One region of the Pilosibacter rotomagensis genome, then DNA from elsewhere that is predicted to be linked to it. Evidence: riboswitches for the same ligand, from Rfam matches in the RefSeq annotation. Region 1 holds a riboswitch; the other holds the start of a gene.
The links. Region 1 has a riboswitch for cobalamin ahead of ACI3EW_RS00765 (ABC transporter substrate-binding protein). Riboswitches for the same ligand answer to the same signal wherever they lie in the genome.

Region 1 (15,799 bases):
GTGGAGAACAGCAGAGAGACAATTAAAAACGTATTGTCGGCCGATGGAACGTATGCGGTCGTATTAAAAGCTTCCGGAAAACCGGTCGGCTGCGCGGGATTAACTGTGGGAGCTGCCAGCAATTTAAAGCTTCCGGAAGATGAAGGTGAGATTGGCTGCTGGCTCGGCGTTCCGTACTGGGGACAGGGAATCATCCCGGAGGCAGTACAGGAGCTGATCCGTTATGGATTTGAGGATCTGGGATTAAAACGGATCTGGTATGCGTTTTTTGATGGGAATGAAAAATCAAAGCGCGTGGCGGAGAAATGCGGATTCAGCTATCATCACACGAATGAAAACCTGGAGTGGAAATTACTGAACAGGACAGTTACAGAGCATGTGTATGTTCTTGACAGGCATAGAAAGTTATCTGGTGCGCAGTAATTCTGAGAGAAATTTGTCAGCTTGCGCTGACAGGAATTAAACGCCAAGTCTTACGTGTGCTCGACTTAAAAGAAAGAAGGAACCCCGAGAATGAAAAAACTTATGATCGCGTCCGACATCCACGGCTCCGCATACTATTGCCGGAAAATGCTGGAGGCATTTGACCGGGAACAGGCAGACCGCCTGTTGCTTTTGGGCGATATTTTGTACCATGGACCGAGAAATGATCTTCCGAAAGAGTATGCGCCGAAGGAAGTCATCAAAATGTTAAATGAGCGGAAAACGAAAATCTTCTGTGTCCGCGGAAACTGCGATACGGAGGTTGACCAGATGGTGCTGGAGTTCCCGATCCTTGCGGATTACGCGGTATTTCCGGCGGCAGACCGCCTGATCTACGCTACTCATGGCCATCACTTTCATATGAACCAGCTCCCGCCTCTCCAGCCGGGAGACATTCTCCTCCACGGCCACACGCACATTCCGGCGTGGGAACCGTTCGGGGATGGAAATCTGTACCTGAATCCGGGTTCCGTGTCGATCCCGAAAGCGGAAAGTGAACATAGCTATATGCTCCTTCAGGATGGGAAAGTGATCTGGAAAACACTGGAAGGAACTGCTTATCATAGTGAATGTTTATAAAAACGTCTCAATGGTCCTTGCATAATAAACCCGAAGATGCTAAAATATCTCTCATAACAATTGAAGAGGCATCCGGTGCTGCTGCCGCCCTGAAGGGGGCGGACAGCAGGTAAAAGGGAAACAGGTGAAAGACCTGTGCGATCTCGTCACTGTGAGTAGGGAATACAAAGCCATGCGCGAACGCGCGGTCACTGAAAAAACGGAGCAGCCTGACAGGACTGTTTTGAAATATTTGGGAAGGCGGCTTTGTGTGATGATCTGTGAGTCAGGAAACCTGCCGGAATGCTGGTACAGGAAGAAAAATTCCAGATCACGAGGCATTGATCGTACCGTTTATATGTCGGCTGATTCCAGCGGACATCTTTTTCTGATGCTTAAGCATTCGGTATTCGAAAAAATTCTCAGATGGAACATCTCCATACTAACTCCGAAATTGTAAAAACAATGAAACTGTTCAGAACTTTCATGATTACGGGCAAAAAATGTATTTCAGATGGCTGAACCAATAGGACTTTTGCTTTAAAACCAATGGGGTTATTACAGTCGGCGCAGCAAGTGCGCAGGCCTGGTGAACAGTTGCAAAAAAAACATTATAATCTTTACACAACATGGAGGACAACATGAAGAAGAAACATGTAAGTCTGCTCTTAGCGGCAGCAATGGCGGCATCCGTAATTTCCGGATGCGGAAGCAGCGCGAATAACAGCACGGCTGAGACGACAAAAGCAGAAGGAGCTGCAGCGGAGACAACGGCTGCAGGAGAGACAGAAGCCACAGCAGAGGCAGTGGAAGACACAGAGAAAAACGAGACAGATGAGGTTGTCATCGCGACTCCGCGTGATGCTGTGCAGGGAAGCGGCGATGCGTATTACTGCTGGGAAGGCGCTTATGTATGGGAAGCTCTCACAGCAAACAACGGCGGTGTGATCGATCCGTGGCTTGCAAAATCCTGGGAACACAACGATGACTGTACCGAGTGGACTTTCAGCCTGCGCGATGACGCATATTTTACAGACGGTGTTCAGTTTAATGCCGATGTGTGCCTGGAAAACATTGAGCGTTGGGGCCATGGGATCAATTCTACATACACAACACTCAGCATCGAAAAATCTCTCCCGAATCTCGACAAGATGGAGAAAGTCGACGACTACACTGTAAAGTTCACATTTACACAGCCGATCACAACACTTGAGTATGTCCTTTCCGACTACGGCAGCCCGATGTACAGCCCGAACTGCTTCGACGAGGAGACAGGTGTGATCTCCGACTATGCGATCGGAACCGGTCCATATAAGATCGTTGACCATGTGGAGTCCGAGTATGTGACACTTGAGAGAAATGACAATTATTATGGCGAGAACGGCAAGGTAAAGACCTTCAAGATCCGCTGCATCCCGGATGCCGAGACTCGTGTATCCGCGTTAAAATCCGGCGAAGTCATGGGACTTGCAGACAACGGCGCGATCACCATGGATGCTGCAAAGAATCTCTGCGACACAGACTCCAACTTTGAGATGGACAGCACTCCGAGCCATATGACTGAGTACATCATGTTCAACGATAAAAACGAGTACCTTGCGGATAAGCGCATGAGAGAGGCGTTCAACCTTGCGACAGACCGCGACAGCATCTGCAGTGTGATCTACGGAGGACTTTTACAGCCGGCATACTCCTTCTTAAGCACCCAGTCCACCTTCCATCTGGACATCCAGGGAACTTATGATATGGAGAAGGCAAAATCTCTCGCAAAAGAAGTTCTCGGAGACAAGACGGCCGACATGACCATGATCATCCGTTCCAGCACCGCGTCCGATTACAACTGCAAGGCTGTTGCAGAATACTTAAAGCAGGTTTACGCGGAGCTTGGCGTCAACATCAATATTGAGATCGTGGACTCCTCCCTCTACAAAGAGAGACAGCAGGAAGGCACCTACGACATGACACTTACTGTATTCGGTATCAACAATGCGGATCCGACTTCCACATTTAAGCAGTACTTCGCAAGCGAAGGAAACAGCAACACGACATTAAACTACAACTACTACAACGAGAAGATCGATGAACTTGTCGCAAAAGCTCCGACGATCGCTGATGTGAACGAGCGCAGCAAGATCTATGATGAGATCCAGCAGGAACTCTTCGATGACAGCGCGTGCGTTCCGATCTGCTACCAGATCAACGTAAACATCCACAACAAGGCGATCACACACTATGCAGGAAAGACCTTCGGTGTTGGACTTCCGACAATTTCCTGGGTGAAATAATCAATATGTCACTTTTAAAGTACATCCTGAAAAAAATGCTGATGCTTTTGCCGGTGCTCGTCGGGATCAGTATCATTGCATTTGCACTTGGGATCATGTCACCGGGGGATCCGGTGGACCAGGTGTTAAATCCAAACGGAAACGAATCCTACACGCAGGAAGAATATGATGCCATGGCTGCAAAGATGGGGCTGGACCAGCCTGCCGTCGTCCAGTATTTTAACTGGGTCGACGGCCTGGCTCACGGCGATCTGGGCAGGTCCTTTTTCACGAACAAAAGTGTCATGGACCAGCTCGCAAAGCGGATCCCGATCTCATTGAAGCTTGCGGGTTTCAGCATGATCCTGACCATCGTGTTCGGTGTGGGATTCGGAGTCCTGATGGCGGTGGGAAAAGACCGGCTGCCGGATCATGTGCTGGGAACATTTTCAACGGTTGCATTGTCCGTTCCGGGGTTCTGGATCGCCATTGTCCTGATCTTTATCTTTGCGGAACAGTGGAAGATCCTGCCGAGCAGCGGGATCTCCGACGGATCCGGCTTTATTCTCCCGGCGGTCACGCTGGCACTCCCGAGTATCGGAGTCTGTGCGAGACTGACAAGGAGCGCGATCCTCGATGAGATCGGAAGACAGTACATGACTGTGGCGGATGCAAAAGGAATGAGCCGCCGCCGCGCAGTGGTCCGCCATGCGTTCGGAAACGCGCTGATCCCGATCATCACCTACCTGGGAACCCATATGGCGGGCATCATCGGCGGCGCCTCGATCGTGGAGACGATCTTTGCGATCCCCGGGATCGGAAGCTACGCGATCGCGGGTGTGCAGTCGAAGGATTATTATGTGGTGCAGGCGTATGTTCTGTTTTCAGGCTGTATCTATGTGCTGACAAACATTCTGATCGACCTGATCTATATCGCACTTGATCCGAAGATCCGGGCGGGAGAGGCGGTGGAATCATGAATAAATTAAAGGAACTCCACCTGTCAGGAAAAGCAAAGACCGGTCTGGTAATCTTATTATTGATCCTTTTGACCAGCGTACTCGCGCCGGTCCTTGCTCCCTATGATCCGCTGGTCTCGAACCTGTCGGAAGCGCTTCAGAAACCGTCTGCCGCGCATCTTTTAGGCACGGATAATATCGGAAGAGATACGCTGAGCCGTGTTCTCTACGGCGGAAGACAGTCGATCCTTCTCGCCCTGGCGGCGACCGTCCTCTCGATGCTGCTCGGTTTTGCACTGGGACTTTTCGCGGGATATTTCGGCGGCTGGATCGACGGGATCATCACGACGATCTCCAGCATTTTCCAGGGACTTCCCGGCTTGACGCTGATGATCGCGGTGGCCGGACTTCTTGGACAGGGCGTGAAGAGCATGCTGATCGCGATCGTGATCAATTCCTGGGTCGGATTTTCCAGGATCGTCCGCGGTGAAGTCATGAAACTGAAACAGGAGAGCTTTATTAAAGGACTGAGAACCATCGGAGCCGGAGACCTCCGGATCCTGTTCCTGCATATTTCTCCGAATATTTTAGGAACTCTGAGCGTCCTTTTTGCCACCAGGATCGCCGGAAATGTGATCTCGGTGGCGTCCATGAGTTATCTTGGTCTGGGACTTCAGCCCCCGACACCGGACTGGGGCGTCATGATCAACGATGCGAGACAGTATTTCCGCCAGGAACCGCTGCTCGTCATCGCTCCGGGACTCTGTATTTTGCTTCTTTCCCTCAGCATCAACCTTCTGGCAGATGAACTGCGTGACCGGCTGGATGTGCGGAAAGATGTGATGAAGACGATGTGATGTCGGAAAGCATGCAAAAAAAGGCAAAATTTCCTTAGCATAGCTGAGCCGGAACAGATTTTTGCCTGTAACTGTGAAAAAACGGAACAGCCAGGAGAGAAGATCAGATGGAAGATAAAAAAGAATGGAAAACAGAAGAAAAAAGTGACATTGAGATCCGCGACCTCTCCGTCACCTTCCAGGACGGCGGCGAGATGATCCATGCCATGGAAGATGTCAGCGCATACTTTCCGTCGGGCAGTGTCACAGGACTCATCGGGGAGAGCGGAAGCGGAAAATCGCTTTTAGGCATGTCCATCCTGGGACTTCTCTCCGGGCAGGCCCGGGTGGAAGGAAGCTGTATGTATAAAGGGATGGATTTGTACCGGCTGCCGGAAAAAGAGATGCAGAAGATCCGTGGAAAAGAGATCGCCCTGATCCCACAGAATCCCACGGAATCCTTAAACCCGATCCGCAGGATCGGAAAACAGCTCACGGAGTGCATGACAGTCCACGGAAATAAGGACAAAGAGCTTGCCGATTCCCGGAGGGATGAGTTTCTCCGCAGATTTGGCTTTTCAGATCCGGACCGGATCAACCGCGCTTACTCATTCCAGCTGAGCGGCGGCATGAACCAGCGAGTGATCTCTGCCATGGGACTCATGAACCGGCCGAAATGGGTCATCGCCGATGAGCCGACAAAAGGTCTGGATGCGATTCTCCGGCGCCAGGTCTACCGGGTCCTGAAAGAGATATCAGAGACGGACACCGAAGGCATGATCGTGATCACCCATGATATTGCCCTGGCAGGGGCATTGTGTGACCGGCTGATGGTGCTCTATAAAGGGAGCATCATGGAAGCCGGGGAGACAAAGACGATCCTTGAACATCCGGCACATCCATACACGAAAGGACTGATCGCATCGCTCCCGGGGAAGGGAATGAACCCGATCGGGCGCGCAGTGAGAAAAAAAGAGGGAAATTCCGGCTGCAGTTTTTACCCGAGATGTGCGCATGCAGTGGACGCATGCAAAAATGGACGGATCCCGGAGGCGGAACTTCCGGACGGAAGGAAAGTGAGGTGCGTCCGGTATGCTTAAAGTCAGCCATATCAGCAAGACATTTACTGGCGGGATCATTAAAAAGACCCGCGTGGAAGCGGTGAAGGACGTGTCTTTTACGGTACAGGACGGGAAAACATTCGGAATCGTAGGAAATTCCGGCTGCGGAAAATCGACGATCGCGAACATGCTCCTGTCACTGATAAAGCCGGACTCCGGAACCATCGAGATTGATGGAACGATCCAGATCATCTTCCAGCATCCGGAGACATCCCTGGATCCTGCAAAAAAGATCGGATACAGCCTGGAAGAGCCGATGATCATCCACAGGATATATGACAAAGCGGGGAGAAAAGCGCGGGTCAGAGAACTTCTGGATCTGGTAGATCTCGGAGAGGAACTTCTGGACCGCTATCCGCACCAGATCAGCGGAGGTGAGGCGCAGAGGATCATGATCGCCCGGGCACTCTCACTGGATCCGAAGATCCTGATCCTGGATGAACCGACCAGCATGTTAGATGTCTCCGTGCAGGCCCAGGTCATGACACTCTTAAAGGAACTCCAGGAAAAGCTGGGATTGAGCTATCTGTTTATCTCCCATGACCTCGATGTGGTCCGCTGGTTCTGCGATGAGATCGCAGTGATGGAAGAAGGAAAGTTCGTGGAGACAGGGCGGACGGAGGATGTGATCGGACATCCGAAGATGGAGTTCACGAAAAAACTGGTGGAAAATTTTATACTGGAATAAAAGATACGGCGTGGAGAGAAAGTTACAGTAACGAGAGAAATTTCTACGCCGTTTTTTAGGCTGCTTTTTTATTGACATTTCATACTTTCAAGTGATACGATTCCAGCATGATAAAGCAATAAACGGACTTTCTGTTTATTGCGGTACACTTACAACCCAGGAATAAATGGCTTGATCAGGAGGAAATGGATATGCTGAAATTTGATGCGCAGAAATATGATTATCCATCACGAAGAAGTGTTGTGTACGGGAAAAAAGGTATGGTCTGCACGAGCCAGCCTTTGGCGGCCCAGGCGGGACTCGACATCATAAAACGGGGCGGAAACGCAGTTGACGCGGCGATCGCGACAGCGGCGTGCATGACAGTTCTGGAGCCGACGTCCAACGGGATCGGAAGCGACGCCTTCGCCCTGGTCTGGACAAAGGGAGAACTTCACGGGCTGAATGCCAGCGGAAGATCACCTATGGCGATCACTGCAGAAGAAGTGAAAAAACAGGGATACACCGAAATGCCGAAACGAGGCTGGATCCCGGTGATGGTCCCGGGCGCCCCGTCCGCATGGGCGGAACTCTCGGAAAAGTTTGGAAGACTTCCGCTGGAAAAGGTGCTGGAACCGGCGATCACATATGCACGCGAGGGATATCCGGTGAGTCCGGTGACATCAAAAATATGGAACAATGCATACAGAGAGTTTTCAGAAACGCTGACGGAAGAATGTTTCCGGCCATGGTTTGAAACGTTCGCCTCGGACGGACATGCCCCGCAGCCGGGAGAAATCTGGAGGTCGGAAGCTCATGCAAAGACGCTGGAAATGATCGCGCAGACTCATGCAAAAGCGTTTTATCGTGGAGAACTTGCGGATCAGATCGACGAATTTTCAAGAAAAACCGGCGGATATCTCCGGAGATCAGATCTTGAAAATTACTGGTGTGAGTGGGTGAAACCGATCCACATAAATTACAGGGGATATGATGTCTGCGAGATCCCGCCGAACGGAGACGGGATCATTGCGTTGATGGCATTGAATATTTTAAAGGGGTATTCCTTTGCGGAGCGGGACAATGCAGATACCGTGCATAAACAGCTGGAGGCGATGAAACTGGCATTTGCGGACGGAAACCGGTATGTTGCGGACCTGGATTATATGAAAGCACCGGTGGAGACGCTGCTTTCTGATGAATATGCGGACGGAAGACGGGCGCTCATCGGAGAACAGGCGCTCACACCGGAGCCAGGCAATCCGTTCCGCGGAGGAACGATCTATCTCTGCACAGCGGACGGGGAAGGCAATATGGTCTCCTACATCCAGAGCAATTACATGGGATTTGGATCCGGGATCGTAATACCTGGAACAGGGATCACGCTGCAGAACCGCGGGGCGAACTTCACACTGGATGAGACAATGGAAAACTGTCTGGGACCGGGAAAGAAATCTCTGCACACGATCATTCCGGGATTTCTGATGAAGGAAGGAAAAGCAGTTGGACCGTTCGGCGTTATGGGCGGTTTCATGCAGCCGCAGGGCCATGTCCAGGTCATCATGAATACAGTGGACTTCCTGATGAATCCGCAGGATGCGCTCAACGCGCCGAGATGGCAGTGGATCGGTGGAAAGAAGATCCAGGTGGAAAAGACATTCCCGGCCGGGATCGTGGAAGAGCTGAAAAAACGGGGACATGAGATGGAAGTCCTTGAGAGTTCCCTGTCCTTCGGGCGAGGACAGATTATCTGGAGAGATGAAAACGATGTGCTCTGCGGAGCAACCGAACCGCGGGCAGACGGAACGGTGGCAGCGTGGTAGATGATTAAAACCTGTTACAGTGCGCGGGCATAGAGTGCCCGTGTACTGTAACCAAAACCTGGCGGCAATGTGCGGAGAGAAATAAAAAGCAGTTTCCTTTTCAGAGTGAGTGTGGTAAACTCGAGATTAAGCAGATCAGGAACTGCCCGGAAAAGAATACGAAAACTGTGGGAAAGGATCTGACCGCCGGAAATGGGAAAATACAGATCATCTGGAGACAGGAGACCGCAGGGCAGTCTGGTAATGATAATGAATTTGCAGGAGGAAAGCGCAATGAATTTCAATGAAGCAGCGTTAAAGCTCCATGAGGAACATCATGGAAAGATCGAAGTTACGAGCAAGGTTCCGGTAAAGACAAGAGATGACTTAAGCACCGCCTATACACCGGGTGTTGCGGAGCCATGCAGAAAGATCCATGATAATAAGAAAGATGTTTACAAGTACACTGCAAAGGGCAATCTGGTAGCAGTTGTTTCTGATGGAACCGCAGTTTTAGGTCTTGGAAATATCGGACCGGAAGCTGCTATGCCGGTCATGGAAGGAAAGGCAGTCCTCTTTAAAGAGTTCGGCGGCGTTGATGCGTTCCCGATCTGTCTCGATACGACAGACACCGAGGAGATCATCAAGGCAGTGAAATACATTGCTCCGTGCTTCGGCGGCATTAACCTGGAAGATATCGCTTCCCCGAAATGCTTCGAGGTTGAGGCACGTCTGGAGAAAGAGCTTGATATTCCGGTATTCCACGATGACCAGCACGGCACAGCAGTTGTCGTTACAGCAGCTCTCTTAAACGCATTAAAAGTTGTCGGAAAGAAGATTGATGAGATCCATGTTGTATTAAACGGACCGGGATCTGCCGGAACTGCGATCATCAAGATGCTGCTTGCGACAGGCGTGAAAAATATCATCGCCTGCGACGAAAACGGAATCCTCTACAAAGACCGCGGAGTCGGCATCAAAGACCACAAGAAGATGCTCTGCGAGATCACAAACCTTGAGGACAAGCGCGGAACTCTTGCAGACGCTCTCGTCGGAGCGGACGTATTTATCGGCGTGTCCGTAGCAGGTGCACTGAAGCCGGAGATGATCAAGACGATGGCGAAAGACCCGATCGTCTTTGCAATGGCGAACCCGAATCCGGAGATCATGTATGATGAGGCGATGGCAGCAGGCGTAAAGGTAATGGGAACAGGCCGTTCCGACTTCCCGAACCAGATCAACAACGTCCTTGCATTCCCGGGAATCTTCCGCGGCGCATTAGACTGCGGCGCAAGAGATATCAACTACGATATGAAGGTTGCTGCAGCCCAGGCGATCGCTGAGCTTGTAACACCGGACAAACTCTCCGCAGAGTATATCATTCCGGGTGCGCTCGAAGAAGGCGTTGCAGAGCATGTTGCAAAACGTGTTGCTGAGGCGGCTGTAAAATCCGGAGCGATCCGCAAATAATAGATCTCTCTGAAAGATCGGCATATTTCCGGATAAGATCATTGATGGCAAATGACAATTAAAAAATAGTTATGAGAAACACTCCTTCCGCATATACATAAGTGCAGAAGGAGTGTTTTTGATTATGGCAGATTATCGCAGACTGATTTCTTATATTTACGAGTACGAAGGAAAAAAGAAAGGGAAAAATGTGGGATTTGCGAAGCTGGAGGCGCGGAACGGGCAGTGCAGGATCAATGTCAATGTGAAGCGGATCTATATGGGCGGCAATGCCATTGGCGCGTATCTTTTAGGGACAGGCGGTCGTGAGACATTTCTTGGAAACGTTTTTGTGCGCGGCGGAAACGGGGAGTTCCGGGTCAATGTGGACGCGAAGAACGTGGAGGGAAGCGGTACCGGACTTGATACATATTTCGGCCTGTCGGTCCATGATGTAAAGAATTCCTGGCGGTGCTATAAGACGATCTGGGAGGACGCGCTGGCAGCGGAGGAGGGAAATACCGGGGAGAATCCGGTCCTCTCGGTTCCGAAATTTACTGCCCAGATGCTGCCGGAGGCGGAAAAAGGAATGGATACACAGGCGGTTTCCAAGGTGGTAAAAGAGATCGAGGAGGAGATCGCCAGGGAAGAAGAGCGGAGAGAGCAGGAGGAAAAGAGCGTACATGATCCGGGACCGGGGAAAAAAGAGGAAAGCGGAGCCCCGGAGAAGCGGAATATGCATACGGTGGAATCAGACGAGAGAGAAAAGACGGCGCATGCAGCAGAGCTGAGCGGTGCAGAGGGAGACCTAAAGACGGAGAAAGCGCCGGCATATGATGGGAAAGCGGAAGAGGAAGACACTGCGGATCATGAAGTACAGCAGCAGGAAGAACAAAGTGAAGACCGTGGCAGGTTCTACTTGTCGGGGGAAGACGATGAAATCGATGAAAAATCGGATGACACATGCGGAAACGTGGAAGACAGACCGATAGAGCGGAAAATGGAAGAGACTTCCGGGGATGAAGAGGAGAATGATCAGACGGCGAACCTGGATCCGGAGAAAACTTCTGAGTCGGAAACAGAAAAACAACAGGTGGAAACAGCGCAGCAGGAGCAGGGAATACCGCAGGGAACAGACCTGCCGTTTTACATGAAAACTGCTCAAAGAGTACAGCGGCCGAATAGCCAGAAGTTCAGACAAAATCCAGTACAGACTTCCGGTATGACGGCGCAGTCCCCCAAAAGTGCAGCTTCACAGGCAGCACATTCAACTGCCCCCACAGCGCCCATGGTCTCCCCGGAGCTTGAAAATCCGGAGGTTCTGCGTTACTTGCAGGAGACGGAAGATCCTGCGGCCGATCCGGAAAAACTGTGGGAGGAATTTAAAAGGACATACCCGAAGATCCAGCCGTTCGAGTATGAGGACGGCTGCGATATCCTGACGATTCGTCCGCAGGATATCGGAAAACTCCCGCGAGAGTGCTGGGTTTATGGAAACAACAGCTTTCTGCTCCACGGCTACTATAATTTCCGCTATCTGATCCTCGTAAAGCTCGGCGGGAACAAAAAGAAATCCCGCTACCTGTTGGGAGTCCCCGGGCACTACTACAGCAGCGAAAAATACATGGCCACCATGTTCGGTTTCCCGAATTTCGTCCTCTCCAGGCGCCAGCCGGTCGGGGACGGGCGGTTTGGGTACTGGTATACGGATCTGAAGATACGGTGAGTTTTAACAGACAGGCTGCTTTGTATTGTCTTTCATATTTATTTATCTTGCCAGAAATAAAAAATAAGGTACAATAAAAAAGGAATGAAAGGCGAGGATCTGGAACCATTTCCTGATCCATGACCATAGACAACATTACCTGAAATTCGGAGAAACATATGAAAAAGATGACAATAGAAGAACACTATATGAAAGAAGCAATCCGCCAGGCAAAAAAGGCGGCGGCTTTAAAAGAAGTGCCGATCGGCTGCGTGATCGTGCATGACGGGAAGATCATCGCGCGGGGATATAACCGGCGGACCGTGGATAAGAACGTGCTGGCCCACGCGGAGATCATCGCGATGCGGAAGGCCTGCCGGATCATCGGGGACTGGCGGCTTGAGGACTGTACGATGTATGTGACGCTGGAACCATGTCCGATGTGTGCCGGTGCGATCGTCCAGGCGCGGATCCCGAAAGTCGTGATCGGCTGCATGAACCCGAAGGCAGGCTGCGCCGGATCCGTGCTCGACATGCTGCATGAAGACGGATTTAACCACCAGGTGGAGACGGAAGTCGGACTTTGCGGGGATGAATGCTCTCAGATGCTGAAGGATTTCTTTAAAGCACTGCGGGAAGAAGGAAAACGTAAGAAGCTGGAGCAGGCGGAGAAAGAAACCTCAGAAAATGCATAAAAGACAAACGGAGAATCGGTTTTTGCCGTGAAACCGAAAAATGCCAGTGGATGGTTCTGAAGGCAGAAAAGTTGCAATAGAATTACTTATAATAAAAGACCGCTGCCAGATCTGATATGATAGATACCCGGAATTCCGGACACATATCAGATAAGATCTGGCGACGGTCTTTTCTGTCTCCATATAATCACAGAAAACTGGCAATGGAAGCGTTTACATGCATGTTACGCGCTGAATTTCTTCGGCCGGTACCGGATATCCGAAACCTTATATATCGTGATAAACGCCTCCGGATCACTGGAACTGATATAGTTCATGAGCGCCTGGTATTCGCGCTTATCGACGATCGTGATGATCTCGTTGTGTTTCTCAAAATTGTAAGCACCGGTGGCTTCATAGATCGTGGCCCCGCTATGCAGGTTGTCGATGATGAACTTGCGGAGTTCTTCTTCCTTTTTAGTGATAATGCAGACACGTCTCTTGACGTTCTGATCGAAAATAAAGTAGTCGAGGACGATCCCGTTCACATATGTACCGAGGACACTGAGCACGACCGTCTTTTTGTCGTAAACCAGTGCGGAGGAGAGCGCCACGCACATGCCGGAGAGGGACATGGCCTTTCCAAGATCCATATGCAGATATTTATTCATGATCTTCGCAACGATATCAAGTCCGCCGGATGATGCGTTCATGTTAAAGAGCATCGCAAGTCCGACACTGACGACGAGGACGTAACAGATAACATCCAGCTCCTGGCTCCCGGTGAGAGAGGTGAAATCTGGGAAGATCTTCTCAAAAATTCCCAGAAATACCGGCAGCATGACGCTTGTATACACGGTCTTTGCTCCGAACTCTTTTCCACAGAGGATAAACCCGATGATCAGTAAAATGACATTGAAGGCCATCGTGATCACGGAGAGCGGAAGCGGAATAAAGTGGGTCAATACGATCCCGAGACCGGAGATACTGCTGATCGAGGTGTGGCTCGGCACCAGAAAAAAGTAGACTGCGATGGCCGTGATCGCATCAGCCAGGGTCATGACAAGCACTTCTTTGATAAACCCCTTGTTGTTCATGATAATAAATCCTTTCCTGCAGAGACATTTGCGTTACCGTGTACAGCATCAGGTAGGATTTCCTGTTTGGAAATTCGCTGCTGTCCGCGGAAAACAATCATTTTGCCTCACCAGTATATACTGGACGGACATGGAATGCAAGAGAACGTGGTGAAGTGTGAATAGAGTAAAAGGGCGCTGCGCACCGCACAAAATGCCTGGAAATGGACAGGGAAAGTTAAGAAAGTTTATATATAGAAGTAATAACTGTATGGTAAGATGAAATAAATCCGGAGGATGCACATGAGATTTGGCAGAGACGACTTCCCGGCAATCCCGGGCGGTGCAAACGGATAAATGGTCTTTCTGATCAATGAACCTCATGGGCAGAAAATTTCGGAATGGAAGATTCCATATGACACAGTTATGATCACAGATCCTGTTAATTCAGAAACGGAGAAAAAGTATGAAAAATAAAAAGAAGATCCTGGCGGCTGCAGGAATTCTGGTGCTTGCGGGAGTTGCCGCAGTGTGTTATATCCAGAATAGAGATAAAAAGGAGGCAGCATCTATCGGAATCATCGGCGGAGCAGACGGACCAACGAAGATCTTTCTGGCCGGGAAAATCGGTTCTCCTGACGAAGAAACAAAAGCGGCTGTTTTGGACCTTGAAACCGCGAAAAAGCAGTCCTATGGGGATGTCGTGGAACTTGACTATGTGAGCAAAGACAAAATCTCTTTGCATGGTTCCTTCGGATACATTTCATTTAATATCAATAGTTCCGATGACCCTGCGACGCTGGAGCCGGCTGCAGCCTACACGTTGGAGGAAGCGGGACCGATCGTAACCCAGGGCGATGATTACACGGAGGTTGTCGGAGATGCGGATGGCTGCGTGGTGGCACCGAAAGCATACACGAAGGAAAAGAACCCGATGTACCTTTACTCTGACACTTATGGGGATGTGACGGAACTTCCGGAAGAAGTCTGCAAAGTGTTCAGGGAAGATAAGGAAAAAGGTGCTTTCAAGGATGCATATCTGGCGGATGACCGGTTAAATGAGATGGCTGCGGATCTTTATAAGGAATACGGCAGCAGGCTGCTGTACGGTCCGGTGGAAATCCCGGAGTACGACAGTGAAGTTTACGGATTTCTGGCAGCCGACGGCGATAACCTGGAAGATATCTGGTACGGGATCTGGCATGCACCGTTAGAGAACCAGACATTCCCGATCACAAAAATGCCGCTGTTCAAATAAGCAGATGAATACGATTTAGTGAAATCAGGGAAGAAATTTGCAGATAGTTCACTGTCATCGGGGGATTTCGCAACTTGACAAAATGCCCCCGTCCATGTATACTTAACTGGTCCGCACAGCCGGGGAGATAGCGGTGCCCTGTACCTGCAATCCGCTACAGCAGGGGTGATGTTCTGCCGCGGGTACTTCCTTGTGAAGCTGCCCCTGGTAAGCGGCGCTGACGTTTTGGTCTCGCGCAATGGGACTCTCTGAACCATGTCAGGGCAGGAATGCAGCAGCATTAAGGAGAACCTTCCATGTGCCGCGAGGGAGCCGGGACCGAGCTGGCTGCCAGGGTAACGTTTATGAGACGTATTCAAAGCAGAGCGTGCGGATAAAAAAGAAATCTTAAGAGGTGACAGTGAATGAGAAAGAAATTTCTGCTATTGCTGGCGCTTCTTTTTTTATTGGCCGGGGTGATCTTTGTCCTGCCCGCAGTGCGGGATCATGTTCCGGATCAAACAAAAGAGAGTGCCGCGGAAGAGACAGAACCGTCAACAACCGAGTCGGAACCGCCGACAGAGACGGAAACGGAATCGGAGACTGGGACAGAAACCGAGGAGCCGACCGAAGAGGAGACGGAAGGTCCCGGAGATCCGGTGGACCGGGAAAAGATCGAGACGCATCTGATCATCGCGTCTGACACCCACTACATGTCACCGTCGTTGACGGATTATGGCGTAGCATTTGACCAGCTTGTAAACAGCAGTGATGGAAAAGTGATCCGCTATCAGCCACAGTTATGGCAGGCGTTTGAATCGGAAGTTCTTGAGGCACATCCGGATGCCCTGATCCTGAGCGGCGACCTGAGTTTAAATGGAGAAAAGGCAAACCACCTGGAATTTGCGGAAAAACTCCGGAAGATCAAAGACGCAGGGATCCCGGTCTATGTGATCCCCGGAAATCAC
Region 2 (15,799 bases), 1.8 Mb from region 1:
TGAGATCGTGTCGGAGCCGGATATGAGAAGTGCCGACGAGGTCATCCAGTACCTGGAGCATCTTCAGTCCACGATGCAGTATCTCGGTGTTTCCGACTGCCGTCTCCAGGAAGGTTCCATGCGTGCCGACGTAAACCTTTCTGTCCGCGAGGTGGGAAATCCGGTATTTGGAACGAGAACCGAGATGAAGAACTTAAACTCCTTCAAGGCGATCGCCCATGCTATCGAGGGAGAGCGGGAACGCCAGATCGAGCTTCTCGAGGACGGCCGTGCCGTCATTCAGGAGACGAGACGCTGGGATGACAACAAGGAATCTTCCCACGCGATGCGTTCCAAGGAAGATGCAAAGGATTACCGTTACTTCCCGGACCCGGATCTTCCGCCGATCGATATCTCCGATGCCTGGATCGCCTCGATCCGCAAGGCACAGCCGGAGTTAAAGAAGGCGAAATCGAAGAGATATCAGTCGGAGTACGGTCTGAGTGCCTATGACGCCGATATCCTGACTGCCGATAAGGCGCTTGCAGAGCTCTTTGAGAACACGATCAAAGCCGGAGCAGCTCCGAAAAAAGCGGCAAACTGGCTGACCGGGGAGACACTCCGTCTCTTAAAGGAGAAGGAGATGGAGGCATCAAAGATCGTCTTTTCCGCAGAGCATCTGGCAGCACTGATCGAACTCCTTGAAAAGAGTGTGATCAATAACCAGACTGCGAAAGAGGTGTTCGCTGCGATGTTCGAGTCCGACGTGGATCCGTCTGTCTATGTGGAGGAACACGGACTGAAGATGGAGAGCGACTCCGGTCTTCTCGAGGAGACCGTGAAAAAGATCCTGGACGCAAACCCGAAAGCGGTTGGAGAGCTGAAGGAAGGAAAAGATAAAGTCATCGGATTCCTCATGGGACAGGTCATGAAGGAGATGAAAGGAAAAGCGAACCCGGCGCAGGTGAGCGAGATGATCCGCAAACTGGTGCAGGGATAATAAAAGAAGCCATGACAGCTGGCCGGAGCTCCGGTGCAGCTGCCATGGCCCTTTTTGTTCATTCCGGAGCGGTGCAGCCGCAGCAATCCTGTTTCTTCTATATATAATGTACTTGTTGCCGGAATGTATGAGTTTTCCGGTGCTTTGCATTCTGAATCGTCAAAATTTGCAGCCGCAGCGGTATTGCAGGGGACTTCCCGTTCGGAAAAACCTGACTGTGAAAAATGTTAAAAAAGGAACATATTCTGTTCACGAAAAAAGTATTGATTTTATGAATGGTATTTAGTATATTAGTTACTATAAAAGTCCCTGAGAGCAGCCGTATCATTTTGCGGTGTTCGATGGGATGATCCGCGTATGGGGAATATTTAGAAGAACTTCCCGCTGCGGGCAGGAATTGGAGAGAAAATACATGATAAAAATTGCAGTAGACGCCATGGGCGGAGACAACGCCCCTGGAGAGATCGTAAAGGGTGCCGTTGACGCGGTCACAGAGCGGAACGACATTACGGTCTGTCTGACAGGACAGAAAGATGTCATCGAAAAAGAGCTCTCGAAATATACCTATAAAAAAGAGCAGATCGAGATCGTTGACGCCCCGGAAGTGATCGAGACGGGAGAACCGCCGGTCAATGCGATCCGTAAGAAAAAGAATTCTTCCCTTGTAGTTGGTCTGAACCTCGTGAAAAACGGCGAGGCTGACGGCTTTGTATCTGCGGGAAGCTCAGGAGCCGTCCTCGTAGGCGGCCAGGTCATCGTTGGTCGCGTCAAAGGCGTAGAGCGCCCGCCGCTCGCACCGCTGATCCCGACGGAAAAGGGAGTTTCCCTTCTGATCGACTGCGGGGCAAACGTTGACGCGAGACCGTCCCACCTGCTACAGTTCGCCCAGATGGGTTCCCTCTATATGAAATATGTGATGGGAATCGAAAATCCGAGAGTGGCGATCGTCAATATCGGTCTGGAGGAGGAGAAGGGAAATGCTCTCGTGAAAGAGACCTTCCCGCTCTTAAAAGAATGTAAAAATATCAACTTTATCGGAAGTATCGAAGCCCGTGAGATCCCGCACGGCGGCGCGGATGTGATCGTCTGCGAGGCCTTTGTCGGAAATGTGATCTTAAAGCTCTATGAGGGCGTCGGCGCAACGATGATGACAATGGTGAAGAAAGGCCTGATGAGCAATTTAAGAAGCAAGATCGGAGCTCTTCTGATCAAACCGGCGTTAAAATCCACGCTGAAGAGCTTTGATGCGAGCCAGTACGGCGGCGCACCGCTCCTGGGCTTAAAGGGACTCGTTGTGAAGACTCACGGAAGCTCCAAGGCAAAAGAAGTAAAGAATTCGATTATCCAGTGCATCTCCTTCAAGGAGAATGAGATCTCGGATAAGATCCGGGAATGCCTTGCACCGGAAGAAACTGCATAGACAGGTTGAAAAACACCAATATGCGGCAGTTCACATCGCCGCATAAAATTACATCAGAAGACAACCGGCAACAGTCCGGATGCAAAAATTAAATATATGGAACGGCACAGTTTTGTGTCTCCGTAAAAAGCAAAATAAGAGAGGATGGAAATTATGGAGTTCGAAAAATTACAGCAGATCATCGCAGAGGTTCTCAACATTGATCCGGAGGAGATCACAATGAATACAACATTCGTTGACGATCTCGGCGCGGATTCTCTGGATGTATTCCAGATCATCATGGGAATCGAAGAAGAGTTTGACATCGAGATCCCGACTGAGGAAGCTGAGAAGATCGCGAGTGTCGGCGATGCTGTTGAGGCGATCAAAAACGCATTAAATTAGTAGCAGGAAAAGGTGTCTCCGCAAAGGGACACCTTCTTTGCGATACATGGCAGAAGAAAGGCAAATCGAATGAAAGAAAAACTAGAAAAACTTCAGGAAGTGATCGGCTACCGGTTCAAAGATCCGGGACTTCTGACTCACGCCCTGACACACAGTTCCTACGCGAACGAAAAACACTGGGATAAGACGCGCTGCAATGAGCGCCTGGAATTTCTGGGCGATGCCGTGCTCGAGGTGATCTCCAGCGATTTTCTGTTTCACACTTATGAGTCCATGCCGGAGGGCGAGATGACAAAACTCCGTGCCAGTCTTGTCTGTGAGCCGACGCTCGCTTACTGCGCGGAAGTGATCCCGTTAGGTGATTATCTGCTGCTCGGAAAGGGCGAGGACCTGACCGGAGGAAGAAAACGTCCGTCTGTTGTCTCCGATGCGATGGAGGCAGTGATCGGTGCGATCTATCTGGATGGTGGTCTTGCTAATGCAAAAGAGTTTATCCATAAATTCATTTTAAATGATATCGAACATAAGCAGCTCTTTTACGATAGCAAAACTATCCTGCAGGAAATGGTTCAGGCAAAGTACAAAGAAACACTTGTCTATGAACTGATAAAGGAAGAGGGACCGGATCACAACAAGTCCTTCGAGGTGTGCGTAAAGATCGGCGATGAGGAGATCGGCAGAGGTCTGGGACGCACGAAAAAAGCGGCCGAGCAGGTTGCCGCTTACCACGGGATCTGCAGGATCAAATAAGATCGGGACCCGTGAGGACCGGAATGGTCACATTATAGAAATAGGAAAATAACGCATGTATTTAAAGAGTATCGAAGTACAGGGATTCAAATCCTTTGCAAATAAGATCGTATTTGAATTCCACAACGGAATCACCGGCATCGTTGGTCCGAACGGAAGTGGAAAGAGCAATGTTGCCGACGCGGTCCGCTGGGTGCTCGGTGAGCAGAAGGTAAAGCAGCTCAGAAGTGCGTCCATGCAGGACGTGATCTTCTCCGGCACAGAGACAAGAAAACCCCAGGGATTTGCCTATGTGGCGATCACCCTGGACAATTCCGACCACCAGCTTGCCATCGATTACGATGAAGTGACGGTCTCCAGGCGGATCTACCGCTCCGGTGAGAGTGAGTACCTCTTAAACGGAAGCGCCTGCAGGCTGAAGGATATCAATGAGCTTTTTTATGATACCGGTATCGGTAAGGAAGGCTACTCCATCATCGGGCAGGGACAGATCGATAAGATCTTAAGCGGACGCCCGGAAGACCGCAGAGAGCTTTTTGATGAGGCGGCCGGGATCGTAAAGTTTAAGCGCAGAAAGGCGATCGCCCAGAAAAAACTCGAGGATGAGAAGCAGAATCTCGTCCGCGTATCGGATATCCTGAGCGAACTTGAAAAGCAGGTGGCACCTCTTGCAAAACAGGCGGAGACGGCGAAAGAGTATTTAAGACTCCGGGAAGAGCTGAAGCGTTTCGATGTGAACCTCTTCCTCGCAGACCTGAAAGCGGTCGAGGAGCAGAAACGGGAACTCGCACAGAAAGAGCACACCGTAAACGGCGATATGGAAGATTCCAAAGCCGCTGCCGAAGCTTTGAAAGAGGAATATGACCGGATCTCCGAGGCGGTCCGTCTGCTGGACGAAAAGATCACGGAAAAGCAGAATGCCGAAAATGAGGCGAAACTGTCCGCAGGAAACCTGGAAGGACAGATCGATGTCATAAAAGAGCAGATCCGCACAGAGGAACTGAATGCGGAGCACATCAAAAACAGGACGGCTGCCATCGATGAGGAGCTGGCGGCCAAAGAGAAAGAACAGGGATCGATCAGGCAGGAAAGAGAGGCTCTCGGGACCAGAATCCGGGAAGTGTCAGAACGACTTTCCGATGCGGAGAACACCGTAAATACTTCCGGCAGCCGCGTTGACAGTCTCGAACAGTCCATCGAAGAGTTAAAGAGTGCAAAGATCGAAGCACTGAATGAAAAATCAGAACTCTCTGTAAAGAAGCAGAAGGATGTCACCACGCTGGAGCAGGTCCAGGTCCGCAGATCTGAGGTAGCCCAGAAACTCTTAAAAGTAAAGAGTGATGAGGAAAACTGGGATAACCAGATCTCAGAGCAGAACGAGCGTCTGACTGCCATCGATGCGGAGATCGAAAAACTCCTCTCCCAGGCGGAATCCCTGGAGGAAGAGGTGAAGGCGGCGAACGAAGAGATCCGCCGTTTAAACAGAAACTTAAGCCACACGGAACAGGATTACCATACGGCCCACACAAAACTGGAATCCTTAAGGAACCTTGCGGAGCGTTATGATGGATATGGAAACAGCATCAAGCGTGTCATGGAAGTCAGGGACCGTGTGAGAGGGATCCACGGCGTTGTGGCTGATCTGATCGATGTTCCGAAAGAATATGAGATCGCCATCGAGACAGCGCTCGGCGGATCGATCCAGAACATCGTCACAGATTCCGAGCAGACCGCAAAAGTCCTGATCGAACACCTGAAAAAGAACAAGTTCGGTCGTGCGACCTTCCTGCCGTTATCCGCGATCTCATCCGGGGATGGATTTAAGACGCCAGGCGCGCTAAAAGAACCGGGAGCGATCGGGATCGCTGCAGATCTTGTCCGCGTGCGTCCGGAATATCAGGCACTTGCCAGATATCTCCTCGGCCGCGTCCTCGTGGTGGATCACATCGACAATGCGATCGCCATCGCGAGAAAATACCGGCACTCCATCCGGATCGTAACGCCGGAGGGCGATCTCTTAAATCCGGGCGGTTCCATGAGCGGCGGTGCCTTTAGAAACTCCAGCAATCTTCTCGGAAGAAAGAGAGAGATGGAGGAGTTGGAGGAGGCATGTAAACGCGCGCTGACGACCGTCGATAAGATCCAGGCGGAGACCGTGTTCCAGGAAGGCATATTCCAGGAAAAGAGCGGGGAGCTGGAGTCGGTAAAGAGTGCTCTCCAGGAAAAATATCTGGAAGAGAATACGACAAAGATCGCGTTAAAGCAGCTGGAAGGAAAGAAAGAAGAACTCTATGAATCCTCCGCGGACATGAACCTGGAAAACCGTCAGCTGGAAGAACAGATCCATGAACTCCGCGCAAGTCTCGCCGCGATCGCGAAAGAGATGGAGCGGCTGGAACAGGAAAACACGGAGCGGGAGACAAAGATCGGGACGGATTCCACCGCGTTGGAACAGGCAAAGGCCGACCGGGATACTGCATCTGCGGCGCTCTCCGAAGTCCAGCTGGAAGCAGCAAACTTAAAGCAGCAGGATTCCTTCCTCGACCAGAACATCCATCGTCTCGAAGATGAAAAAGAGCGGCTGCTCTCCGAAAGAATGTCTCTGCATGACGGACACACGGACAGTAAGCATGAGGTGGAAAAACGTCTGGCACAGATCGAAGAACTGAAGGAAAAGATCAAAGATGCCGGAAAGGATGCGGAAACGTACCGTCAGGAGATGGCTGCTGCCCAGGAAGAAAAAGCCGCGAAAAACGAGGCACAGAAAGGCTTCTTCGAAAAGCGGGAAGCGCTCTCTGCGAGAATCTCCGATCTCGATAAGGAGCTGATCCGTCTTCAGAACCAGAACGACAAGCTTGCGGAACGCCAGGATTCCCAGGTGGACTATATGTGGAATGAATATGGTCTCACCTTCTCAACAGCGGAGCTTCTCCGGGATGAGACCCTGACGAATGCGGCGGATATGAAACGCCAGATCGCTGAACGGAAGAATGCAATCCGCGGACTCGGAAATGTCAATGTCAATGCGATCGAGGATTATAAAGAGATCTCTGAGCGTTACGAGTTCATGAAGACCCAGCATGATGACCTTGTCGCGGCACAGGATGCCCTCTATAAGATCATCGAAGAGCTGGATATCGGAATGCGAAAGCAGTTTACAGAAAAATTTGCCCTGATCCGGGCAGAGTTTGACAAGGTATTCCGGGAACTCTTCGGAGGAGGACACGGAAGTCTTGAGCTGATCGAGGACGAAGATATCCTGGAGGCGGGGATCCAGATCATCTCCCAGCCGCCGGGAAAGAAACTTCAGAATATGATGCAGATGTCCGGCGGTGAAAAGGCACTGACGGCGATCGCCCTGCTCTTTGCGATCCAGAACTTAAAACCGTCCCCGTTCTGTCTCCTTGATGAGATCGAGGCGGCGCTTGACGATTCCAACGTCGACCGCTATGCGAAATATCTGCACAAACTGACAAAACATACCCAGTTTATCGTCATCACCCACCGAAGAGGCACGATGCTCGCGGCTGACCGGCTCTACGGAATCACGATGCAGGAGAAAGGCGTATCCACGCTTGTCTCCGTAAACCTGATCGAAAACGATCTGAAATAATTGGAGGATTCATATGGAAGAGAAGAAAAAGGGCTTTTTCTCGCGCCTTGTGGAAGGTCTCACGAAGACCAGAGAAAACATTGTATCCGGAATGGATTCCATCTTTTCCGGCTTCTCCGCGATTGATGATGATTTCTACGAGGAGCTTGAGGAGACTCTGATCATGGGCGATATGGGAATCCAGACGACCATGGCGGTCATTGAAGACCTGAAAAAGACCGTAAAAGAGCAGCATATCAAAGAACCGGAGAAATGCCGGGAGGCGCTGATCGCCAGCATCCGTGCAAAGATGGATCTTGGCGAGAATGCGTATGAGTTTGAAAACAGGAAATCCGTTGTCCTCGTCATCGGTGTCAACGGAGTCGGAAAGACGACGTCCATCGGAAAGCTTGCAGACCAGTTAAAGGCAGAGGGAAAGAAGGTTGTTCTTGCGGCGGCTGATACCTTCCGTGCTGCAGCGATCGACCAGTTGGCAGAGTGGGCAAACCGTGCCGGCGTGGAGCTGATTGCCCAGAAAGAGGGATCCGATCCGGCTGCCGTGATCTACGACGCGATCTCCGCGACAAAATCGAGAAACGCAGACGTCCTGATCTGCGATACCGCGGGAAGACTCCATAACAAGAAAAACCTCATGGAGGAGTTAAAAAAGATCAACCGCATCATCGATAAGGAGTACCCGGAAGCTTACCGTGAGACACTCGTTGTTCTCGACGGAACGACAGGACAGAACGCTCTGGTCCAGGCCCGCCAGTTCATGGAAGCTGCCGACATTACGGGCATCATCCTCACAAAGCTTGACGGTACTGCAAAGGGCGGCATCGCGGTTGCAATCCAGTCGGAACTTGGGATCCCGGTCAAATATGTCGGTGTCGGGGAGAAGATCGACGACCTTCAGAAATTTAATTCCGAAGACTTCGTAAACGCATTGTTTGCGAAACAGCCGGAATGACCGATGCAATTCAGGCAGAAAACAGCCAGATAAATGCCGGTATAGCAGACAACTATGGGAAAGACAGAAAAATGTTCCATCGATGAGATCGATCAGGAATGAATATGAAGGAGAATACAAATGGAAATGCAGGAACTTTCACTCGAAAAATTTGAAGAAGCATCTGAGATCGTAAAAAAGGTCACTCAGGAGACAAAACTGATCTACAGTGAATATTTTTCTGAGCGCTACGGGAACAAGATCTACTTTAAACCGGAAAACATGCAGCGCACCGGTGCATACAAAGTGCGCGGCGCTTATTATAAGATCAGCCAGCTCTCAGCGGAAGAGCGTTCCCGCGGTCTGATCACTGCATCTGCCGGAAACCATGCCCAGGGCGTTGCCTATGCCGCAAAACTTGCCGGTGTGAAAGCAACCGTCGTTATGCCGGTGACAACACCGCTCATCAAGGTAAACCGCACAAAATCCTACGGTGCCGACGTTGTCCTCTACGGAAATGTCTTCGATGAGGCATGTGCCCATGCATACGAGCTTGCAGACGAGCACGGATATACCTTCGTTCACCCGTTCAATGATCTGGAAGTTGCGACCGGCCAGGGCAGCATTGCGATGGAGATCATCAAAGAACTCCCGACTGTGGATTACATTCTCGTTCCGGTAGGCGGAGGCGGACTCTGTACAGGCGTCTCCACACTCGCAAAACTCTTAAATCCGAAGATCAAGGTCATCGCTGTTGAGCCGACAGGAGCTGCCTGCTTAAAGGCATCCTTAGAGGCCGGAGAGGTAACCACCGTCTCCAAGATCAACACGATCGCGGACGGTACCGCTGTCCAGACGCCGGGCGACAAGCTCTTCCCGTATCTTCAGGCAAACGTGGATCAGGTCATCACAGTGGACGACTCCGAACTGACTCTTTCTTTCCTCGATATGGCAGAGAATCATAAGATGATCGTCGAGAACTCCGGTCTTTTGACCGTTGCGGCTTTAAAGCATCTTGACTTCAAAGGCAAAAAAGTCGTATCCGTTTTAAGCGGCGGAAACATGGATGTCTTAACGATGGCGACAGTTGTCCAGAACGGACTGATGCAGAGAGACCGTATCTTCACGGTAAGCGTGATGCTTCCGGATAAGCCTGGCCAGTTGGCAGCTGTTTCTGCACTGATCGCAAAAGAGCAGGGCAACGTGATCAAGCTCGAGCACAACGTATTCGCAAATGTAAACCGCGCAGCGGGTGTGGAACTTACGATCACATTAGAGTCCTTCGGAACTGAGCACAAGGATCAGATCATCAAGGCTCTGGAAACAGCGGGCTACTGCCCGGTAATCTCCAAGACTTCCGGAATTTATATGTAATGATACCAGGGATTCTCCCGCCTCTGCGGGAGGTGTGATGAACGGACCGCCGGTCATGGAACGCGGTCAGGCATATATCAATTTGTCAAACTTCGTGAAATGCCCGACGGTCTGCTGAATAAGGGGAAAATGTATGTACAGAAGCGAAACTCATACTGCTCTCAGCAAGAACATCCTGTATTTTCTCCGCTGGACCGCGATCTCTATTGTAATGGGAACCGTCTGCGGTCTCATCGGGACCGTTTTCGGATACGGGGTCATCTACGCTCAGCGGCTGTTTAAAACTTACAGCTTTATGCTGTATCTCATGCCCGTGGCAGGTGTTCTGATCGTCCTTCTTCACCAGATGTTCCACGAGATCGGAAACCGCGGGACGAACCTGATCCTGGAGTCGATCTCATCCAACGAGAAGATCCATATGACGACCCTGCCGTGTATCTTTGTCTCCACGATCTTAAGCCAGGCGGTCGGCGCGTCTGCCGGCAAAGAGGGAGCTGCCTTACAGATCGGCGGCTGCATCGGAAATTATCTCGGGGATCTCTTCCATATGGATGAGAGAGACAAAAAAGTCATGATCATGAGCGGCATGAGCGGCTGTTTCGGGGCGATCTTTGGGACGCCTCTGGCTGCCGCAATGTTCGGAATCGAGGTCATCAGCATCGGTGTCGCTTATTACGCGGCTCTCGTGCCGTGCGTCTTTGCCTCCTTCATCGGTGCCCAGATTTCCGGTGCGCTTGGACTTCACGGGGAAGCGTTCCAGATCCTCCATGTTCCGGAATTTTCCCTTGTACCGGCGCTCTACACCGTCGGACTCGGACTGGCCTGTGCGCTTTTAAGCGTCTGCTTCTGCATCCTGCTCCATGAGACCCAGCATCTCTACAAGAAAAAGATCGACAACGTTTATCTGCGCATTCTTGTGGCAGCAGTCCTTTCCATCGGACTCGCGCTGGTGTTCGGCAGGGATTACTGCGGAGCCGGATTTAATCTTGTGGAACAGGCGGTGGAAGGAGATGCCGGATACCTGGCGTTCTTCTTCAAGATGGTCTTCACGGCGGTGGCCCTCGGCGGCGGCTTTAAGGGCGGAGAGATCGTTCCCACACTGGCAGTGGGATCCACATTCGGGTGCACGTTCGGACTGCTCACAGGCTTTGAACCGTCCCTGTGTGCGGCAGCAGGCATGCTCGCCACCTTCGTCGGCGTCACAAACTGCCCGATCGCGACCATGTTCCTCGGCTTCGAGCTCTTCGGTTTTGAGGCGATGCCGTATTTTGCGGTTGCCGTTGCCATCAGCTTCACACTGTCGGGATATTACGGGCTCTACAGCAGCCAGAAGTTCACATATTCAAAGACAAAGACCGAGTTCATCAACCGGAAAGCCCACTGATCAAGGTCCGGTTCCGGGGATTCAGTTAGAAAAAATGATCAAAAGTAATCAGATATTTCGGAAAATATTTGCAGAACCCGATGACCGGGGATTTTCAGATCGGAAATCCCGCAGGGTATCCATTGATCGGGACCGGATGTGAATATTATCGGGATATCCGGTTGCTTTTTTACTGCCAAGGTGTTATGATAAACGACACAGGTCTATTTACATGCGGTGCTGTCACAGACCGCCGGAGGATGGTTGTACGATATCCCAAACGGCGATCTCTGAGAGTTAAAAGGGAAACAGGTCAGACGCCTGTGCGAGCCCGTCACTGTAGATCCGGAGTGCATGAATCTTGTCCGTGTTATGCGGACAGTCACTGGCGAAACCTGCCGGGAAGGCGTTTCATGCATGATGATGGATGAGCCAGGAAACCTGCCGGATGTCCGTTTGGAGGGGAAAAACCAGCCGGGGACCTTAAAAAATCATTTTTCAAGCGAGGAGAAGAGTAAATGAGAAAAGCAAACATCTACGCCGTTATGACAGCGGCAGCCGTATCCATGGCGATCCTTTCCGGATGCTCCGGAAGCCAGACAGCAGCGACAACAGCTGCGGAGACCACAACCGTTGCAGAGACAACAGCTGAGGAGACTACAGCCGCAGAGACAGCAGCTGCAGAAGAGGACGAGGAAAACTACAATACAGGAGACGCTTCCATGGATAACACAAGAAATCAGGATGAGATCGGCGAGAAAGAACTTCTTGTTGTGAGCTTTGGTACAAGCTACAATGACAGCAGAAGACTGACAGTCGGCGCGATCGAGAATGCGATCGAAAATGCATTCCCGGATTACTCCGTAAGAAGAGGTTTCACAAGCCAGATCATCATTGACCATGTAAAAAAGAGAGACAATGTTTCGATCGATAACGTGACAGAGGCTTTAAACCGCGCTGTTGACAACGGTGTCAAGACTCTCGTTGTACAGCCGACCCACCTTATGAACGGTCTTGAGTACACAGATCTTGTAAACGAGTTAGCTGATAATTCCGACGCTTTCGAGCAGGTTGCTGTCGGTGAGCCGCTCTTAACTTCTGATGATGACTTCAAGGCAGTGATCTCCGCGATCACAGACGCAACAAAAGAGTACGATGACGGTGAGACCGCGATCTGCTTCATGGGTCACGGCACAGAGGCTGATTCCAACGCCGTTTACCAGAAAATGCAGGATATGTTAAAGGAAGAGGGCTTTGACAACTACTATGTAGGTACCGTTGAGGCAACTCCGTCCTGTGAAGATGTCATCAATCAGGTAAAGGAAGGTTCCTACAAGAAAGTTGTTCTTGAGCCGCTTATGATCGTAGCCGGTGACCACGCAAACAACGATATGGCCGGTGACGACGATGACTCCTGGAAGAGCCAGTTTGAGGCTGCAGGCTATGAGGTAACCTGCCTTGTAAGAGGTCTTGGTGAGCTTGAGCCGATCCAGCAGCTCTTCGTACAGCATGCCCAGGCTGCAGTGAACAGTCTCGCAAAATAAGAATGTTTAGATATGGGCGGTCGAGGATTCGGCCGCCTTTTTATATAACCGGGAGGTGCACTTGCGGGAAACTCCAGCCTGCGAAAGGAACTTCAGGAAACCGTCCAGGATGCCCCAATGATTTCCGGTTACAAAAGGAGAGAAAACTTTATGCGTAAATTAAAACAATTTTCATTAGCACTCGCAGTTGTCTGCGCTCTGTCCACAGCCTGCGGACAGTCCGGGTCGACAGAAACGACAGCTGCTTCTGCAGAGACCACGGCGGAAACAACAGCGGAAACTGCTTCGGCCGATGAGACAAAGGCAGCCGTTGCTTCCGGCGAGGAGACTGCCGCAGAACAGACACTTGACACGACGGGACTCGTCCCGGTATCTGCAGAGGATCTGAAAGAGGGAACCTACGAGATTTCCGTGGAGTCCAGCTCTTCCATGTTTAAGATCACATCCTGTACGCTGACAGTCAAAGACGGCGCCATGACCGCGAAAATGACGATGGGCGGGACCGGATACCTGTATGTCTATATGGGAACCGGAGAGGAGGCTGCAAAGACCGCGGAGACAGACCGGATTCCTTTCGAGGAGAATTCTGACGGAACACACAGCTTTACTGTTCCGGTCAAGGCCTTAAATGAGGTGCTTCCGTGCGCTGCATTCAGCAAGAAAAAAGAGAAATGGTATGACAGGGAGCTTGTCTTTGAGGCATCCGGGATCCCGGCAGACGCGCTTCTCAATTCTTCCTTAAAAACCGTCCAGGATCTCTCCCTTGCGGATGGAACTTACACCGCGGAAGTCTCCCTGAGCGGCGGATCCGGACGTGCATCCGTGGAATCTCCGGCTGTGATCGAGATCAAAGACGGAAAAGCGGAGGCGACGATCATCTGGAGCAGCTCCAATTATGACTATGTGCGGGTAGAGGAAGAGAAATTCCTCCCGGTTAATACAGAGGGAAACTCCACATTTGTGATCCCGGTAGCTGGATTTGACAGCCCGCTTACGATCTTTGCGGATACAACTGCCATGAGCACGCCTCATGAGATCGAGTATACGCTGACCTTTGATTCCAGTACCCTGGCGGAGCAGAAACAGTAAATATGGAAAGAAGACAAATTGATCCCAGGAAGCAGAAAAGAAGGACGCGGGTGCGTTATACACTTTTTAGATCTGTTCTGGCTGCGGCAATCCTCATGACTGCTGCGTTTGCCTGCTCCGGCTGTTCGAAAAAAACGGAACCCGGGACGGCCGCGCCGTCTACAGGGGAAAACCACACGACCGCTTCCGTGGATGGCAGTGAGGAAAATCTTCAGGCTCAGCAAAACAAAGATCTGCCGGTTCTTAACTGGGAGGAGATGTCCCCGACAGGCTCCATGGATCTTCTCTACGCCGACCAGTTTTCAGCAGACTATTATGAGGACGGCATCGCCCTCATCACCATCGGGGATGCGGATCAGTTTCTCCTGCTGCCGGAAGGTGTGTCCGCGCCTGACGGACTTCCGGCTTCGATCACGGTCCTTCATAAACCGGTAAAAAATATCTATCTTGTGGCGACCTCCGCCATGGATGATTTTATCCGCCTGGATGCCCTGGATTCCATTGCACTTTCCGGGACAAAGGAGACCGGATGGTACCTTCCGGAGGCGAAAACTGCGATGGAAGAGGGAAAGATTGCCTATGCAGGAAAGTACAGCGCACCGGATTACGAAACGATCGTAAGCAGCTCCTGTGAGCTTGCAGTGGAATCCACGATGATCTACCATACCCCGGAGGTCAAGGAACAGCTGGAACGCCTCGGGATCCCGGTCCTCGTGGAGCGGTCCAGCTATGAGAGTCATCCGCTCGGGAGAATGGAGTGGATCCGCCTCTATGGTCTTCTGACGGGAAAAGAGGAGGAGGCCGATCAGATCTTTCAGGAAAATATGAATGCTCTGTCGGATGTCCTCGCCATGAAACCGTCCGGAAAGACAGCTGCATTTTTCTATGTGACAAATTCCGGAAGCGTCAATGTCCGGAAGAACGGGGATTATATCGCGAAGATGATCGATATCGCCGGAGGAACGTATGTGCCGGAAAATGCCGGGACCGGTGAGAATGCGCTTTCCACGATGAACATGGATTTTGAGTCTTTCTATGCCGCCGCAAAAGACGCGGATGTCCTGATCTACAACAGCACGATCGACGGGGAACTTACCACGATCGACGAACTGTGTGCAAAAAATCAGCTCTTTGCGGATTTCAAGGCGGTGAAAGAGGGCAATGTCTGGTGTACCGGGAAAAACATGTTCCAGGAGACCATGGGGCTCGGGGACATGATCCGGGACATGAATGCAGTGTTCTCCGGAAACCGGGAGTATGCGTTCACGTATCTGCACCAGCTGAAATAAAAAACAACGTAACTGTTCAGTACCCTCACAGTTACGAGCAAAAATCCATTCCAAATCGGCTTCGCTGATGGGATTTTTGCCTTCAAGCCTGTGTTTTATTACGGTCAGCGCAGCAAGTGCGCTGACCTATTGAATAGTTACAAAACAGCTTAAAAACCGCGGTCGATGAAAGGAGACATGGAAGCTATGGAAGTTCAGACAAAGCGGATCATCCGCGCCTATCTGCTCCTGATCGTGCTGCTCGGAGGACTCGGCTTTTTGAGCCTGGCGGTCGGCAGCGTGCGGGTATCGGCAGCAGATCTCCTCGCGGCCCTGACGGCGAAAGAGGGGACCGATATGGTCCGGCATATCCTCTTTGATATCCGGCTTCCGAGAATGCTCGCTGCCCTGACCCTCGGCGGAGCACTCTCCGTATCCGGTTTTCTCTTACAGACATTTTTCTCAAATCCGATCGCAGGACCTTTCGTCCTCGGGATCTCGTCCGGAGCAAAGCTTGTCGTATCGGTCTTTATGGTCGTGTTCCTCGGACAGGGACTGATCATGAATTCCTGGACCATGATCCTTGCGGCATTTCTCGGCGCCATGGTGTCCATGGGCTTTGTCCTGACGGTCTCAAAAAAGATCCCTCAGATGTCCATGTTGGTGGTCAGCGGCATTATGATCGGCTATATCTGTTCTGCGGCCACGGATTTTATCGTGACGTTCGCGGATGATTCGAATATCGTAAATCTCCACAACTGGTCCATGGGAAGCTTTTCCGGGATCTCGATGGATGGGGTGAAGATCAGCTCCCTTGTAGTCACAGCGGCGTTTCTTGGTTCCATGCTGCTCTCAAAAGCCATGGGAGCTTACCAGCTGGGAGAAGTCTACGCGAGAAACATGGGAGTCAATATCAGACGGTTCCGGATCGAACTGATCCTTTTGTCCAGCATCCTCTCAGCCACAGTGACTGCGTTTGCCGGTCCGGTCTCATTCGTCGGGATCGCGGTGCCCCATGTGATCCGGCAGCTTTTTAAGACCGCGAAGCCGATCATTGTGATCCCGGGATGTTTCCTCGGCGGGGCTG

Region 2: it holds a riboswitch for cobalamin, as region 1 does, so the genes downstream of both, ACI3EW_RS08565 (sirohydrochlorin cobaltochelatase) here and ACI3EW_RS00765 (ABC transporter substrate-binding protein) in region 1, are expected to answer to the same signal.

What each region holds. Positions count from the first base shown of each region.
Region 1 covers NZ_CM170323.1:169,339-185,137, forward strand. Annotated here, with positions in the region: gene ACI3EW_RS00755 (GNAT family N-acetyltransferase) at 1-423, shown strand, start outside; gene yfcE (phosphodiesterase) at 514-1,062, shown strand; cobalamin riboswitch at 1,119-1,358, shown strand; gene ACI3EW_RS00765 (ABC transporter substrate-binding protein) at 1,683-3,326, shown strand; gene ACI3EW_RS00770 (ABC transporter permease) at 3,332-4,285, shown strand; gene ACI3EW_RS00775 (ABC transporter permease) at 4,282-5,121, shown strand; gene ACI3EW_RS00780 (ABC transporter ATP-binding protein) at 5,229-6,200, shown strand; gene ACI3EW_RS00785 (ABC transporter ATP-binding protein) at 6,193-6,909, shown strand; gene ACI3EW_RS00790 (gamma-glutamyltransferase family protein) at 7,104-8,711, shown strand; gene ACI3EW_RS00795 (NAD(P)-dependent malic enzyme) at 8,985-10,160, shown strand; gene ACI3EW_RS00800 (DUF6128 domain-containing protein) at 10,285-11,865, shown strand; gene tadA (tRNA adenosine(34) deaminase TadA) at 12,024-12,539, shown strand; gene ACI3EW_RS00810 (YitT family protein) at 12,764-13,615, opposite strand; partial or broken gene ACI3EW_RS00815 (sodium ion-translocating decarboxylase subunit beta) at 14,061-14,225, shown strand; RNA gene ffs (signal recognition particle sRNA large type) at 14,964-15,225, shown strand; gene ACI3EW_RS00825 (metallophosphoesterase) at 15,257-15,799, shown strand, end outside.
Region 2 covers NZ_CM170323.1:1,936,780-1,952,578, reverse strand. Annotated here, with positions in the region: gene gatB (Asp-tRNA(Asn)/Glu-tRNA(Gln) amidotransferase subunit GatB) at 1-979, shown strand, start outside; gene plsX (phosphate acyltransferase PlsX) at 1,392-2,399, shown strand; gene acpP (acyl carrier protein) at 2,553-2,783, shown strand; gene rnc (ribonuclease III) at 2,853-3,533, shown strand; gene smc (chromosome segregation protein SMC) at 3,589-7,146, shown strand; gene ftsY (signal recognition particle-docking protein FtsY) at 7,160-8,095, shown strand; gene ilvA (threonine ammonia-lyase) at 8,216-9,448, shown strand; gene ACI3EW_RS08570 (chloride channel protein) at 9,582-10,832, shown strand; cobalamin riboswitch at 11,064-11,274, shown strand; gene ACI3EW_RS08565 (sirohydrochlorin cobaltochelatase) at 11,330-12,355, shown strand; gene ACI3EW_RS08560 (hypothetical protein) at 12,506-13,444, shown strand; gene ACI3EW_RS08555 (ABC transporter substrate-binding protein) at 13,495-14,733, shown strand; gene ACI3EW_RS08550 (FecCD family ABC transporter permease) at 14,920-15,799, shown strand, end outside.